DNA from 4 places in the Pseudomonas sp. Z2-11 genome. Region 3 is predicted to be linked to each of the others. Evidence: predicted binding sites of a transcription regulator. Region 3 holds the regulator's gene; each other region holds the start of a gene.
What was found. Region 3 encodes FliA, which starts transcription of late flagellar genes. Its sites were predicted from a motif close to CTAAAGTTTNNNNNNNNNNNGCCGNTAA; they were not measured.
Positions count from the first base shown of each region.

Region 1 (4,049 bases), 3.1 Mb from region 3:
CGATCATCTGTTGCAGCATCAGACGCTCCGGGCTCCACCAGTAGCCGGTGTAGATCAGGCTGGCGTACTTGGGCATCAACTCGTCTTTCAGGTGAGCCACTTCGCGGTCCAGGGTGATCGACTCGATCGCCCGGTGAGCACGCAGCATGATGGTGCCGCCGGGGGTTTCGTAGCAGCCGCGGGATTTCATGCCGACATAGCGGTTTTCAACGATGTCCAGGCGACCGATGCCGTGTTCGCCGCCGATACGGTTCAGCGTCGCGAGGACGGTGGCCGGGCTCATTTCCACGCCGTCGAGGGCAACGATATCGCCGTTGCGATAGGTCAGCTCAAGGTATTGCGGGGTATCGGGAGCCTTCTCCGGGGAGACGGTCCAACGCCACATGTCTTCTTCGTGCTCGGTCCAGGTGTCTTCCAGCACGCCGCCTTCGTAGGAGATGTGCAGCAGGTTGGCATCCATCGAATACGGGGATTTTTTCTTGCCGTGACGCTCGATCGGGATCGCATGCTTCTCGGCGTAGTCCATCAGTTTTTCACGGGACAGCAGGTCCCACTCGCGCCACGGGGCGATGACTTTGACGCCCGGCTTGAGGGCATAGGCGCCCAGCTCGAAACGTACTTGGTCGTTGCCCTTGCCGGTAGCACCGTGGGAAATGGCGTCGGCGCCGGTTTCGTTGGCGATTTCGATCAGGCGCTTGGCGATCAGCGGACGGGCGATGGAGGTACCCAGCAGGTACTCGCCTTCGTAAACAGTGTTGGCGCGGAACATCGGAAACACGAAGTCGCGGACGAATTCTTCGCGCAGGTCATCGATGTAGATCTCCTTGACGCCCATGGCCTGAGCCTTGGCGCGGGCTGGCTCAACTTCTTCGCCCTGCCCCAGGTCAGCGGTGAACGTCACTACTTCACAGTTATAAGTGTCCTGCAGCCACTTGAGGATCACCGAAGTGTCCAGGCCGCCGGAATACGCCAGAACGACCTTGTTTACGTCCGCCATGCCATCACTCCACGGGTTGTACGGAAAGCCGGGAAGTCTAACGTCCAGCGCGGATAATTTACAGAGGCGCGACAGCTTATGACGACGAAGCGACAGATTATGTCGATGGCGCGACGATCAGAATGGCCTCAGGAAGTTCTTGCAGTCGCCGCTGCGGGCGCCACGGCCTTGGTGGGGGCGACCGGCGCCGGAGCCTTGCCGGGTGCCGCAGCGGGCGTCGCCGCAGGCACAGCTGGCGTTGCTGGCGGGGTTGGCGTGGTGGGCTGGGCCGCTGGCGCCTGAGTGGCCGCCACTCGATCCAGTTGCACCACCACACGCCGGTTCTTGGCGCGATGGGCGGCGTTGTTATTAGGCACGAGCGGATAACGCTCACCGTGGAAACGCACAGTGAACTGCGATTCCTGGAAGCCATTGGCCTTGAAGAAATCCATGACCGCCAGCGCACGGCGGCGCGACAGCTCACGATTGGTCAAGCGGTTGCCGCTGTTGTCGGAATGCCCATCGAGTTCGACATGGTTGACGCTCGGGTCAGCCTTGATGAAGTCGAGCATGGCCTGCAATTGAGCCTTGGCCTGGGCGTCGAGCTCAACCCCCTCGCCGGGAAAGCCGATCTGGGTCTGCTTGATCTGCTCGAAATTCTTCGGCAACAGTTTCGCCACGCAGCCCTGGTAGTCGCTGAAGGCCTTGTTGAAGCGCACAGGCAACAGGCGAACTTCCGACACCCGGCCATCCTCGGTATTACGCCGGACCACGGGGCTGCGCCCTTCCATCAATCCACTGATCAGGCGTCCCGCCTGGACTTGGGAGCTGTTGAACAACACGTCGCCGCTGCCGATCCTGACCGACCCCAGGTTGATGTCGCCCCGCCCCGGTTGCCACGGCGCAGCGGCCGCCAGCAGCGTCGCGGAACCGCCACCCAGCACCGGGTTGTAGGCCTTAAGTCGGAACGTGGCCTGCTCGCCCGCCCGGCGGACGAACTCGCCGCTGCCGAAATCGGCGATCGGCTGGCTCAGCCGGCACTCGAACTTGTCGCCTTCGACCGTCCACTCGATGCTCTCCAGACGAGTCTGGAAAGTGAGCGCCATCGCAGGAAGGCTGGCAAACACACTGAGCAAGGCTAGATAACGCTGGCGCACGGGAGGCTCCACTGGCTTTTTACTTACGGAAATCGAAAAACACCGGGCATGACGCCTGTACGAGACACCGCACGGATTCGTGGCACACCTGAAGGGGCTATCGGTAACTTGTGGCAAAACTTGATAGCGGGTGCCCGCATCGGTCTTTTCCGGTAGCATTCCCCCAGAGTTTGACCCGCCTGGAAGCCCCTCAATGTCCGACCGCCTGACCCTGCTGCGTCCCGACGACTGGCATATTCATCTTCGCGATGGTGCTGTGTTGACCCATACCGTCGCCGATGTCGCGCGCACCTTCGGGCGCGCAATCATCATGCCTAACCTGGTTCCGCCTGTCCGCAACGCCGTCGAGGCCGATGGCTATCGCCAGCGCATCCTGGCCGCACGCCCGGCCGGCAGCCGCTTCGAACCGCTGATGGTGCTTTACCTCACCGACCGCACCCAGCCCGAGGAAATTCGCGAGGCCAAGGCCAGTGGCTTCGTCCACGCGGCCAAGTTGTACCCGGCCGGCGCCACCACCAATTCGGACTCCGGCGTCACCAGCATCGACAAGATATTCCCGGCGCTTGAAGCGATGGCCGAAGTCGGGATGCCGTTGCTGATCCATGGCGAAGTCACCCGGGGCGATGTCGACGTGTTCGACCGCGAGAAAATTTTCATCGACGAGCACATGCGCCGCGTCGTGGAGCGTTTCCCGACGCTCAAGGTGGTGTTCGAACACATCACCACCGGCGATGCCGTGCAGTTCGTCAACGAAGCCCCGGCCAACGTCGGCGCGACCATTACCGCGCATCACCTGCTTTACAACCGCAACCACATGCTGGTGGGCGGGATCCGGCCGCACTTCTATTGCTTGCCGATCCTCAAGCGCAACACCCACCAGGAAGCCTTGCTCGACGCCGCCACCAGCGGCAGTGCGAAGTTTTTCCTCGGCACGGACTCGGCGCCCCACGCCCGCCATGCCAAGGAAGCCGCCTGCGGTTGCGCCGGTTGCTACACCGCCTATGCCGCCATCGAGATGTACGCCGAAGCGTTCGAGCAGCGCAACGCGCTGGACAAGCTCGAAGGTTTTGCCAGCCTGCACGGCCCGCGCTTCTATGGCCTGCCGGTGAACACCGATAGCATTACCCTGGTCCGCGACGAGTGGACTGCCCCCGCCAGCTTGCCGTTTGGCGAACAGACTGTCATCCCGCTGCGCGCCGGTGAAAAACTGCGCTGGCGCCTGCTGGAGGAAAACGCGTGAGTGAAGATCATTTCGACGACGAACTGGACGGCAACGGTGGTTCCGGCGGCGCTCGGCACCCCATGGCAGCCCGTTTCCGGGGTTACCTGCCGGTCGTGGTCGACGTAGAAACCGGCGGTTTCAACTCGGCCACCGATGCGTTGCTGGAAATCGCCGCGACGACTATCGGCATGGACGAAAAAGGCTTTGTGTTCCCGGACCACACTTATTTCTTCCGCGTTGAACCGTTCGAAGGCGCCAACATCGAAGCAGCCGCGCTGGAATTCACCGGGATCAAGCTCGACCACCCGCTGCGCATGGCGGTCAGCGAGGAAACGGCACTGACCGACATCTTCCGTGGCGTGCGCAAGGCCCTGAAGGCCAACGGTTGCAAGCGCGCGATCCTGGTCGGCCACAACAGCAGCTTCGACCTGGGCTTCCTTAACGCCGCCGTTGCGCGACTGGACATGAAGCGCAACCCATTCCACCCGTTTTCCAGCTTCGATACGGCGACCCTGGCCGGTCTGGCCTACGGCCAGACCGTATTGGCCAAGGCCTGCCAGGCCGCCGACATCGATTTCGACGGCCGCGAAGCCCACTCGGCCCGCTATGACACCGAGAAGACTGCCGAGCTGTTCTGCGGCATCGTCAATCGCTGGAAGGAAATGGGCGGCTGGCAGGATTTCGACGACTGATA
Region 1 covers NZ_CP096395.1:1,318,688-1,322,736, reverse strand. Annotated here, with positions in the region: gene M1E16_RS05780 (argininosuccinate synthase) at 1-997, opposite strand, end outside; gene M1E16_RS05775 (flagellar protein MotY) at 1,126-2,133, opposite strand; gene pyrC (dihydroorotase) at 2,327-3,373, shown strand; gene rnt (ribonuclease T) at 3,370-4,047, shown strand.
Region 1: the regulator FliA is predicted to act here: its motif matches at 2,231-2,258, upstream of M1E16_RS05775 (flagellar protein MotY).

Region 2 (4,049 bases), 730 kb from region 3:
AGCTTCTGGTGCGACAACAGCTTGCCGCATGCCGAGAAGAAAAAATCCCTGGAGTTGTTCATCCAGCAGGTGGTGCCGGCGTTTCGCTGATCCTGTGGGAGCGGGCTTGCTCGCGAAAGCGTAGTGTCAGTCAGTATCAATGTTGAATGTGCCACCGTCTTCGCGAGCAGGCTCGCTCCCACAGGGTCTGGAACACCCGCAGCCTATGTGGGAGCGAGCCTGCTCGCGAAGGCGGATTGAAGCTGAAAAAAAATGCCCGGACATTTGATGCCCGGGCATTTTTATTCAAGCACTGCGATCAGAACGTCACGCTGGCGCTCAATCTGGCAGTACGCGGCTCGCCGACGTTGACCTGCAACTGGCTCCCGGTAGACGACGGGTAGTACTGCTTGTCGAACAGGTTGTCGACGTTCAACTGCAACGAGGTCTTTTGTCCGAACACCGGCGACTCCCAGCGCAGGAACGCGTCGGCGACGGTGTAGCTGCTGAGCCAGAAATCGTTGGCGTTGTTGGCGGCGCGTTCGCCGACATACCGCGCTCCGGCCCCGGCGTGCCAGGCGCCGAATTCGGCCGGCACGTTCAGATGGTGGCTCAGGTACAGGCTGGCGGTGTGCTTGGGAGCATCGGCCAGACGGTGGCCTTCGTCCTCCGGATCGTCGAGGATTTCCGTATGGGTGTAGGCGTAAGTCCCGATCAGGTCCCAGCGGTCGGCGAGGCGGCCCGTGATGTCGAGTTCCAGACCCTGGGAACCTACCTTGCCGGCGGCTTCCGCCAGCGTCACGCCATTGACCGTGGAGGACGTCACGACGTTTTTCTTCACGATGTCGAACAGCGCAAGGTTGATATTCAAGCCTGGGAGCGGATCGTACTTTGCGCCGATTTCATAGCTGCGGCCCTCTTCCGGATCGAAGGTATTGCCGGCGTCGTCAACGTCGTCGTTCGGCTTGAAGGAGCGGCTGTAGTTGCCATACAGCGACAGGCTGTCGGTGGCTTTGTAAACCAGGCCGAGGAATGGCACGAAGGCGTCGCCGTTGTCATCGCGATTGATTTCGTAATCCCTGCCTACGCCTTGATCGCTGTATTGGTCGTAATGTTGATAACGACCACCGACTACAAGAATCCAGCGGTCATCCAAATGCCAGTTGTCTTTCAGGTACACGGAACTGGAGTTCAATTGGTTTCGCAGATCACTGTCGGTAGTGCTGACCAAACTCGGCTCTGGCAGGTTGCCGTAAACCGGTGAAGTTATGTTGAAGCCGGGCTGCGGGTTGCCACGATAGGTCTTGCCCCGGAATTGATCGGATACCTGATTATCGATGCCGAGCAACAGGTCATGACGCTGGCCGAGCAGCTCTTGCTTACCCATGAAATCCCAACTGGCGTAACGGGTCTCATCATCGTAATGGGCGCCATTGGCCCTGCGGCGCAGAACATTTCCTGTGAGCGTAGCGGGCTGGGCAATCGCAAGACTGTAGCGGTCATTGTTCCAGCCGTAGGTCACCCGGGTTTTCCACGCCTCGCTCAGCTCGTACTCGAACCGTGCGGTGGCCGTCTCGCGGATCCCGACGCTCTTGGCCCAAGGCTCGTCCAGGCGCTTGTCATAGTCGATGTCGGCCGGATGTCCATTCTTGAACACCGTGCCACGGTCAAACGGGTTGGAATATTCGTTGTACTCATAACTCAGGTTCAACGAAGCACGCTCACCGGTCCAGGCGAGCGATGGCGCCACCAGCGTGCTCTCGTTGACGCCGTAGTTGCGCCAGTAATCCTCATGGCCGCGTTCGGCGATCAGGCGATAGGCCAACCCGGTGTCGCCCAACGGCCCGGTGGTGTCCAGGGCCATGGTGCCGCCGCCCTCGCTGTAGGCGGAACCGCTCAATGTGGTGCTCTGGGTGTATTCGGGCTTCTTGCTGATGACGTTGATCAGGCCACCCGGTTCCAGCGCGCCGTACAACATAGAGGCCGGGCCCTTGAGCACTTCGACTCGCTCAGTGGTGGCGCTGAAGTTATGGCCCAGGTTCGAACGCACACCATCGCGCAGGATCGAACCGTCATCGTTGGTGCCAAAACCGCGCTTGACGAGCGAGTCCCGGGAGCCCCCCAGGGTGTTGCCCTGGCTGACGCCGCTGACGAACTTCATCGCGTCGTTCAGCGAGCGCACCTGGTAGTCCGCCAGGGTCTGCTGGGTCACCACGTTGATCGACTGCGCCTCTTCCTTGATCGGTACATCGCTCTTGCTCGCCGTGCTGGCTTGCGTCGCCGTGTAGCCTTCGTCCTGAATGATCCGACTGCCTTGCACATCCGTGGTGGGCAGTTCAAGGGTGTCCTGGGCCTTCAAGGGGCTTGCCATGAAACAGCAGGACAACGCAGGTAAAACACATTTGACGAGGGCATTGCGGTAAGCGAGGGGGGTGGAACGATTCAAGACGCTGCACTCATGGGGGGGATGTGAATGAGAGCGAATATACTTTGAGAATCATTCCCAGTAAATCTTTTGTATCAAATTGATAGCGCTATACACCCTGTAGGAGCGAGCCTGCTCGCGAAAGCGGTGGGTCTGCCAGCATTGATGTTGGCTGTACCTGCGCCTTCGCGAGCAAGCTCGCTCCCACAAAGTGATATCAAATCGCCCTGCTACCCTAAAGCTTTGGCGCCAGCGGTCGAATGTATTCCATTCAGTGATTTTTTTGCCCAGGAGCAGCGGCATGCAGACGTTAAAGGCCTTGTACGAGTCTATCGAGATGCAATTCTTCGATACCCTCACCAAAAAGCTTTCAAGCCTTTTCCTGCTGGTCGTCGTCAGTGGCCTGCTGTACTGGGTCGCCGTCAGTGCCCGGGCCGATATTCTCGTGCAGTTGCGCACGGCCCAACTGGACGCCGCGCTGCTGGGCCAGATCGAAGATCGCCTCGACAGCCTCACCCATGCCCTGCTCTTCGGCGCGCTCCTGACGTTCGGCATGATCAGCTTCATGGTCTGGTATTTCCGCCACCTCATCGTGCGCCCCGTCACTGTGATGACCAAGGCGCTGGAAGAGATCGCCAACGGCGAAGGCGACTTGTCCAAGGACTTGCCGCTGGTCACCCATGACGAGATCCGCACGCTGGCCGCCACCTGCAACCGCTTCCTGGCCAAGCAGCGCGAGATCATCAGCAACGTCCAGGCCTTGACGGTGCACATTGCCGTGGAGTCGGCCCGTTCATTGAAGAACATCAGCGACTCCAGCGACAGCGCGACCCACCAGGCGCGCTTCGCCAAGGAAGTGATGGACCAGAGCAACACCGCCGTGGGCCGTATCGAAGAAGTCTCGCGCCAGACCCAGGGCATCTCCAGCACCACCGCGCAGAACCTGAACATGGCCCGCGACTCCTATGCCGAGTTGCTGGAAGTGACCGGCAACATCAGCGAGATCTCCAGCAGCCTGGGTGAGTTCGCCACGCTGGTGGACGCGCTGAACCAGCGTTCGTCGAGCATCAAATCCATCGTCGGGCTGATCCAGCAGATTTCCGCCCAGACCAACCTGCTGGCGCTCAACGCCGCCATCGAAGCGGCGCGCGCCGGGGAAAGTGGCCGTGGCTTCGCCGTGGTCGCCGATGAAGTGCGCACCCTGGCGCAGAACGTCAGCCGGGCTACCGACGATATTTCGCGCAACATCGACGCGATGCTCCAGGAGGTCAGTTCCACCCACGAGCAGACCACCCAGATCAGCCACAGCGCCCGGGAGACCCAGAAGGTAGTGGAACGCGCCTCTGGCCATTTCGAGAGCATGATCGTCGACTTCGAGTCCACCAACGGCAAACTGGCGGATATCGCCGACCACATCCAGCAGTTCGCCGACTCCAACACCGGTATCAACGAACGCGTCACCCAGATCCATGCCGACAGCCAGTCGATCGACCAGCGCATGCAGCAGTCGGCGACCGCCACCCGCGATCTGTCCGGTGTTGCCGAGAAGGTCCAGACGCTGCTGGGCCGCTTCGTGCTCGGCCACGGCAAGCTGGACGCCGCCATCACCCGCGCCAGCGAATGCCGCGACACACTCCAGGTTCAG
Region 2 covers NZ_CP096395.1:3,707,106-3,711,154, forward strand. Annotated here, with positions in the region: gene M1E16_RS16375 (LLM class flavin-dependent oxidoreductase) at 1-90, shown strand, start outside; gene M1E16_RS16380 (TonB-dependent siderophore receptor) at 299-2,350, opposite strand; gene M1E16_RS16385 (methyl-accepting chemotaxis protein) at 2,706-4,049, shown strand, end outside.
Region 2: the regulator FliA is predicted to act here: its motif matches at 2,640-2,667, upstream of M1E16_RS16385 (methyl-accepting chemotaxis protein).

Region 3 (4,049 bases):
CGCCGCATACCACAGCTACAAACGCTGCGGGCTGGCCGGTTGCATCCTGACCAAGCTGGACGAAACGGCAAGCCTGGGCGAGGTGTTGAGCCTGGCGATCGGTCATGAACTACCGGTGGCCTACCTGACCGACGGGCCGCGGATCCCGGATGATTTGCATCTGCCGCGCCGTCATCAACTGGTCAGTCGTGCCGTGAGTGTGCAAATGCAGGAAGAACCCAGCGACGAAGCCATGGCTGACATGTTCGCTGACATCTACCACAGCCCGACCAAGCAGGTCGGCTGAGGTAATCATGAATATTTTTTGTACCTACATCGATGGTCTGCCATGCATTGTTCCGTATGCGAACGCGCAGCCAGTAATGTGGCCTCCGTCTAAGTAAGACAAGGTAAAGAACGAACATGGGCAGCATGCATCCCGTACAGGTGATCGCGGTGACCGGCGGCAAAGGTGGCGTCGGGAAGACTAACGTGTCAGTGAACTTGTCCCTGGCTCTGGCAGAGCTTGGCCGACGGGTCATGCTGCTGGACGCCGACCTGGGCCTGGCGAACGTCGACGTGCTGCTGGGGCTCACCCCCAAGCGCACGCTGGCGGACGTGATCGAGGGCCGCTGCGAACTGCGCGACGTGCTCCTGCAGGGACCTGGCGGGATTCGCATCGTGCCGGCCGCCTCCGGTACCCAGAGCATGGTTCACCTGACCCCGGCGCAGCACGCCGGCCTGATCCAGGCTTTCAGCGACATCGGCGACAACCTCGATGTGCTGGTGATCGACACGGCCGCCGGTATCGGTGACTCGGTGGTCAGTTTTGTCCGCGCCGCCCAGGAGGTCCTGCTGGTGGTCTGCGACGAACCGACCTCCATCACCGATGCCTACGCCCTGATCAAACTGCTCAACCGCGACTATGGCATGAACCGCTTCCGCGTCCTGGCCAACATGGCCCAGAGTCCGCAGGAAGGACGCAACCTGTTCGCCAAGTTGACGAAGGTCACGGATCGCTTCCTGGACGTCGCCCTACAATATGTCGGCGCAGTGCCTTACGACGAAAGCGTACGCAAGGCTGTCCAGAAGCAACGTGCCGTCTATGAAGCTTTTCCACGTTCCAAATGCGCGCTGGCGTTCAAGGCTATCGCCCAGAAGGTCGATACCTGGCCGCTGCCGGCCAACCCTCGCGGGCATCTGGAATTTTTCGTCGAGCGTCTCGTGCAACAAACGGCAGGGCCCGTGTTATGACAGCCAGCGGTTACAACCATCTCTACAAAAAATCGGCACGGGACGCCCAGTACGAACTGATCGAGCGTTATGCGCCGTTGGTCAAGCGCATCGCCTATCACTTGCTGGCACGCTTGCCGGCCAGTGTTCAGGTCGAAGACTTGATCCAGGCGGGTATGATCGGCCTGCTCGAAGTGTCGAACAAATACGACGCGAGCAAGGGCGCCAGTTTCGAGACGTATGCCGGTATCCGGATTCGCGGAGCGATGCTCGATGAAGTCCGCAAGGGCGACTGGGCGCCGCGTTCGGTGCACCGCAATACCCGTATGGTCAGTGACGCGATCCGTGCGATTGAAGCTAAAACCGGGCGTGACGCTAAAGATCACGAAGTTGCGGCCGAACTCCAGTTGAGTCTCGATGATTATTACGGGATTTTGAACGATACCTTGGGCAGCCGCCTGTTCAGTTTCGACGACCTTTTGCAGGACGGCGAGCACGAAGGGCTGCACGAGGACAATGCGAGTGCTCACATGGAGCCGTCGCGTGACCTGGAAGACGAACGTTTCCAGAGCGCGCTGGCGGATGCGATTGCCAATTTGCCGGAGCGTGAGCGACTGGTCTTGGCGCTGTACTACGACGAAGAGCTGAACCTCAAGGAAATCGGTGAGGTCCTGGGGGTCAGCGAATCGCGGGTCAGCCAGTTACACAGCCAGTGCGCGGCCCGCTTGCGGGGGCGTTTGGGGGAGTGGCGAGCGCGCTGACAGGCAGTGTGGGGACGCTGCGAGCGGGGCTGGCATGGCATGTGCCGGGCCAGTCTCCATCCGTGGGACTCCATACAGTTGTCGAGTGTTGTGCCGGATTGATTGAAATGGCGCGTCCAGGTGCTGGGCGCGTTTAAGACTGCTTGGAGGTCGAATTGGACAAGAACATGAAAATCCTCATCGTTGATGACTTCTCAACGATGCGGCGGATCATAAAAAACCTGTTGCGTGACCTCGGGTTCACCAACACGGTCGAGGCTGACGATGGCACCACTGCCATTCCAGTCCTCAACAGCGGGAGCATCGACTTTCTGGTGACTGACTGGAACATGCCCGGCATGACCGGTATCGACTTGCTGCGCCACGTGCGCGCCGATGAAAAACTCAAGCACCTGCCGGTGCTGATGGTCACCGCCGAAGCCAAGCGCGAGCAGATCATCGAAGCGGCCCAGGCCGGTGTAAACGGCTATGTGGTCAAACCCTTCACGGCCCAGGCGTTGAAAGAGAAGATCGAAAAAATCTTCGAACGCATCGGTTAACGGCGCCACGGGGGAGCTATGGACAACGAATCTTCAATGGGCGATTTCGAATCGACCCTGAAAAAACATGCCCGCGAACTGGTCGACAGCCTTGAAAAGGGCCGCTTCGGTGACGCGGTTCAAATGATTCATGAGCTCAACCAGACCCGTGACCGCGGTCTGTACCAGGAAGTCGGCAAGCTCACCCGTGAACTGCACAGCGCGATTGTCAATTTCCAGATCGATCCGAACATGCCACAGGCCGAGGAAGTCTCGCAGATCACCGACGCCACCGAGCGCCTGGGGTATGTGGTCAAGCTGACCGAAGCCGCGGCCAACCGCACCATGGACCTGGTGGAAAGCGCTACTCCGCTGGTCAACGGCCTGAGCGAGGAAGCCCAGGCGTTGAGTACCGATTGGGGGCGCTTCATGCGTCGCGAAGTCGGTGCCGAGGAGTTTCGCGAGCTGGCCCGTCGGGTCGACGGTTTCCTGACGCGCAGCAGCAGCGAAAACCGCGCCGTGGCGAGCAATCTCAATGACATCCTGCTGGCCCAGGACTACCAGGACCTGACTGGCCAGGTGATCAAGCGCGTGACCCAGTTGGTCACCGAAGTGGAAAGCAATTTGCTCAAACTGGTGCTCATGGCTAGCCAGGTCGATCGCTTTGCCGGCATCGAACACGACCGTGAGGCGATGCTTGCTGAAAAAGATCCACAAAAACATCTCTCTCAGGGTGAAGGTCCGCAGATTCATGCCGATAAAAGAGAAGACGTTGTGTCCGGTCAGGACGATGTGGACGATTTGCTGTCCAGCCTTGGATTTTGAGTTTTAGCCCTATTTTAGGAGCAGCCATTAATGAGCTTCGGCGCCGATGAAGAGATCCTTCAGGATTTCCTGGTTGAGGCCGGCGAGATTCTAGAGCAACTGTCCGAACAGCTGGTCGAGCTGGAAAGCCGACCTGATGATGCGGATCTGCTCAATGCAATTTTTCGCGGTTTCCACACTGTAAAAGGAGGCGCCGGCTTCCTCCAGCTCAATGAGCTGGTGGAGTGCTGCCACATTGCCGAAAACGTGTTCGACATCCTGCGCAAGGGTGAGCGTCGCGTTGACTCGGAATTGATGGACGTCGTGCTCGAAGCGCTGGATGCGGTCAACAGCATGTTCAGCGAAGTGCGCGAGCGTTCGCCGATCACCCCCGCCACGCCTGAGCTGCTCGCTGCGTTGGCGCGGCTGGCCGAGCCGCAGTCGGCTGACGAAGCCGCGCCGGTTGCCGAGGCTGTGGCTGAAGAGCCGGTTGCCGAGGAATCGGGTGACATTACCGATCACGAATTTGAATCGCTGCTGGACTCGCTGAGTGCCGTCAAGGCACAGGCCGAGGCTCCGGCCGCACCCGCCGCAACCGCTGCGCCAGCCGCTGCCGCCGGCGGTGATGAAATCACCGACGCCGAGTTCGAGTCGTTGCTCGACCAGCTCCACGGCAAGGGCCAGTTCGCTCCTGATGCCGTTGCCGCCCCGGCGGCCCCGGCCGCGCCAAAGGCTGCGGGGGATAACTCCGACA
Region 3 covers NZ_CP096395.1:4,432,909-4,436,957, reverse strand. Annotated here, with positions in the region: gene flhF (flagellar biosynthesis protein FlhF) at 1-286, shown strand, start outside; gene fleN (flagellar synthesis regulator FleN) at 403-1,233, shown strand; gene fliA (RNA polymerase sigma factor FliA) at 1,230-1,973, shown strand; gene M1E16_RS19605 (chemotaxis response regulator CheY) at 2,141-2,512, shown strand; gene M1E16_RS19600 (protein phosphatase CheZ) at 2,531-3,316, shown strand; gene M1E16_RS19595 (chemotaxis protein CheA) at 3,347-4,049, shown strand, end outside.

Region 4 (4,049 bases), 2.4 Mb from region 3:
GGAGCTTGCTCCCGCTGGCCTGCGAAGCAGGCCCGGCTGTTCTTCAGACAGACCGGATCGGCCGGTTTTGCGACTGCTGCGCAGCCGAGCGGGAGCAAGCTCCCTCGCCACAAAAAGCAAGCAAGTCTCAACTGAACAGTGCTCATAAAAAAGCCGACAATGATGTCGGCTTTTTATTGGGTCACTGCGCTGGCGGCTCCGCCGGTTTCGGCGCGGCGTCGTCGAACAGGTTCAGGCGCTCGCGCAACTCATGGGCCGGCACTGGTTGCTGGTCCGCCGGCAGCGCGTTCGGATCGGCGGCCGCGCCAGGCGTGGCGGGCGATGTAGGCACTTCGCCCGGCGCTCCCTCGCCCGGGGCCGGGTCTGGAACCGGATCGTCGGTTTGCGAACCTTCGATGGCTTTCTGGGCTTTCTTGGTCAACACCACGATGTCGATGCGGCGGTTGACCGGGTTGAACGGATCCTTGCGATCGAACAGTGCCGAAGACGCATAACCGACGACCCGCGCCACCTGCTCATCCGGATAGCTGCCCGCCACCAGGGCACGCCGTGCCGCGTTGGCCCGGTTGGCCGACAGTTCCCAGTTACCGAAGTCGCCTTTGCCGACGTAAGGCTTGGCATCGGTGTGGCCACTGATGCTGATCTTGTTCGGCACCGCTTTGATGGTATCGGCCATGGCCAGCAGGATGTCTTCGAAATACGGCTTCAGGCGCGCACTGCCAGAGTCGAACATCGGACGGTTATCAGCGTCCATGATCTGGATGCGCAGGCCGTTCGGTGTGATCTCGAAAAGGATCTGGTCCTTGAATTTCTGCAGTTCCGGGTTCTCTTCAACCTTGTTCTGCAATTCCTGCAGGAGCAATTCCAGGCGTTCGCGCTCGACCTGCTCGGCCATGCCCTCGGCCTCATTGGCGTCGACAGTCGCCTTGTCAGGCTGAGGCTGGGATTTGACCTCGGGGTTGAGGGTATTTTCCGGCGCCAGGACCGGCGAGCCGCCCAGGTCGATGATGTACGGTGTGCCGCTCTCGGAAAAACCGATCGGATCCTTGAAGTAACCGGCAATGGCGATTTTCTGTTCCGGGGTCGCGGTGGACAGCAGCCACAGCACCAGGAAGAACGCCATCATCGCCGTGGCGAAGTCGGCGAAGGCAATTTTCCAGGCGCCCCCGTGGTGCCCGCCGGCAATGCGCTTGACGCGCTTGACTATAATGGGCTGGTTATTTTCCATGGCTTAACGACCGCGAACCGCTTGTTCCAGCTCGGCGAAGCTTGGACGGTGCGCCGGGTACAGGACCTTGCGACCGAACTCCACCGCCAGGGACGGCGGCATGCCCGAGGCCGAAGCCACCAGGGAGGCCTTGATGGCCTCATAGACGTTGAGTTCTTCCTTGGCGTCATGCGCCAGGGAATGGGCCAGCGGGCCGAAGAAACCGTACGCCGCCAGAATACCGAAGAAAGTACCCACCAATGCCGCGCCCACGTGCAGGCCGATGGACGCCTGATCGCCTTCACCCAGGGATGCCATGGTCACCACGATGCCCAATACCGCCGCAACGATACCGAAGCCGGGCATGCCGTCGGCGATGCCGTTAACTGCATGAGACGGGTGCTCAAGGTCTTCCTTGAGGCTGTACAGCTCCATGTCGAACAAACCTTCAAGCTCGTGGGGGGCCATGTTGCCGGACGACATGATGCGCAGGTAGTCACAGATGAACGCCGTCATGCGCTCGTCTTTCAGCACCGAGGGGTACTTGGCGAAGATCGGGCTGGCGGCGGCGTCTTCGATGTCACCCTCGATCGCCATCATGCCTTCGCGGCGGCTTTTGTTGAGGATCTCGTAGACCAGCCCCAGCACCTCGAGATAGAAGGTGTGGCTGAAACGCGAGCCGAACATGCTCAAGGATTTCTTGAGCACATGCATTGTCATATAGCCAGGGTTGGCCTGCAGGAATGCACCAAGGGCGGCACCGCCGATGATCAACACCTCGAAAGGCTGGACCAGCGCGGCAATCTTGCCATGGGAGAGCACGTATCCGCCGAGCACGCTCGCGAACACGACGATGATGCCGATAATTTTAGCCATAGATAGAAAGTACTTATTTAAGTCGGGTTCAAGGTCATATTCGGAAGCTGAAAAATCTCTTCTTCTACTTATCGGCAAAACTGCGCCAGACTATAGCCAGTTCCGGCGAAAAGCCAATTTTGCCCCGTTCCGGGCGTAGATACCCCATGCGATGATCACGTCCAACCATGGCTAACGAAACGAACGTCCCAACTCCAAGACCGACCACCCTCGAAGGCTGGGTAAAGCTGCTCGAGGGCGTGCACCTGCCGGTACCCCAGGCCAGCCACGACTTGGTCTGCAAGGCGATTGGCGACAGTCGCCGCTCGCTGCGTGACATCGCCGAACTGATGCAGGACAGCCCCGCGCTGGCCCTGAGCGTCATCCGCGAAGCCAACCACCACACGCACGGTACCCTGGCGGAACCGGCGGAAAACCTTGAGGTGGCCATCAACCGCCTCGGCCTCAAGCGCACCGAAGAACTGCTTGCTCGCCTGCCCTCACTGCCGGGGCAGCAGATTCCCTTGGCCCTGCGCCAGTTGCAATTGATCAGCCAGCACGCCACGCAACAGGCCAACGGTTTTTTTGCCAGCCGCCTGGCGCGGCTGTGGCAAGACATCCATTGGGGCAGCCTGCTGTTCCTGTCACCGCTCTGGCCGCTGGCCCTGACTCATCCACGATTGCTCGGGGAATGGGAGCTGCGCGTCGTTCATAAAGGCCAGCCAGCCGGCGAAGTGGAGCGTGAACTGTTCGGCGTCAGCCTGCTGAAAATCTGCCTGGCATTGGTGGAGACCTGGCGCCTGCCGATCTGGGTAGCGCAGGGCTATCGCCTGCTGCTCAACGAGCGTCGCGAACTGGTCAAAGTGCTGCGCATTGCGCGCGACAGTGAGCATCCACTGCGCCAACAGAATCGCCTGGACGACGACCCGACCCTGCGGCGCTGGCTCAATCAGCCAGCCAACACCGTGCTGCTGGCCAACGGCCTGGCACTTTCGGCACAGCAGGCGTGGGACAGCCCGCACAGTGCCCGCTGGCAATACCTCACCAGCCTGTATCTGCAGATGCCGATGGACGACATTCAGCAACAGCTTCATCAACAGGCCGCCAACAGCGCGCGCCAGCACGCCATGCCGGACCTCTGGCATCCCGCCGTGGCGCTGATCTGGCCGCCGGGCAGCAAGCGGGTCCACCCAGGTTTGCTGCCCGCCGCCCCGCCCAGCGCCCAGGACCTGAGCCAATGGCGCAGACAATGCGCCGCGTTGCTGGTGGAGCCGAGCCCGTTCCGCAACGCCATGCACCTGACCACCTCGGCACGGGATGCGCTAGCGGCATGTGGCATGCGCCGGGTCATGATCTTGATGGCCGACCGCAGCCAGACCAGCGTACGCGTGCATCAGACTGCCGGTTTGCCCAAGGAAGCGGCGGCCATGAGCTTCTCCATCAGCCAAAGCAAAATTTTGCAACGATTACTTGCCCAGCAGGCCCAGGTTCGCCTGACCCCGCAAAACAACGCCCAATATTCGGCATTGCTGCCAGCGGGCCTGCGCAGCCTGTTTCGCGGCGAACACTTGCTGCTGCGCTCTCTGGCCTGTAACGGTCGAGTGATTATGCTGGTGGCGGTAGACCAGGGCGGCGGACCGTTTTCGGATGTGACGGTACAAGCTTTCGGTAAAACCGTGCAGTGCATCGAGCGCGCCCTGCACAGCTTCACCAACCGCGGCCGCTGAACTTGCTACAATCCTTTCCCTTTGCGCCCCAGGAGGCCTCACATGCCTGACTTCTCTGGCTTGCCGCTGGTAATCGAACCGAGCGAACTGCGGCCGCGCCTCGATGTTCCCGAGCTGATTCTGGTGGACCTCACCAGCGCGGCCCGCTACAGCAACGGGCACATCCCCGGCGCGCGTTTCGTCGATCCCAAGCGCACGCAACTGGGTCAGCCTCCGGCCCCAGGCCTGTTGCCGGCAAAAGCCGACCTTGAGGCGCTGTT
Region 4 covers NZ_CP096395.1:582,489-586,537, reverse strand. Annotated here, with positions in the region: gene motB (flagellar motor protein MotB) at 182-1,228, opposite strand; gene motA (flagellar motor stator protein MotA) at 1,232-2,083, opposite strand; gene M1E16_RS02465 (HDOD domain-containing protein) at 2,251-3,789, shown strand; gene M1E16_RS02460 (rhodanese-like domain-containing protein) at 3,832-4,049, shown strand, end outside.
Region 4: the regulator FliA is predicted to act here: its motif matches at 2,152-2,179, upstream of motA (flagellar motor stator protein MotA).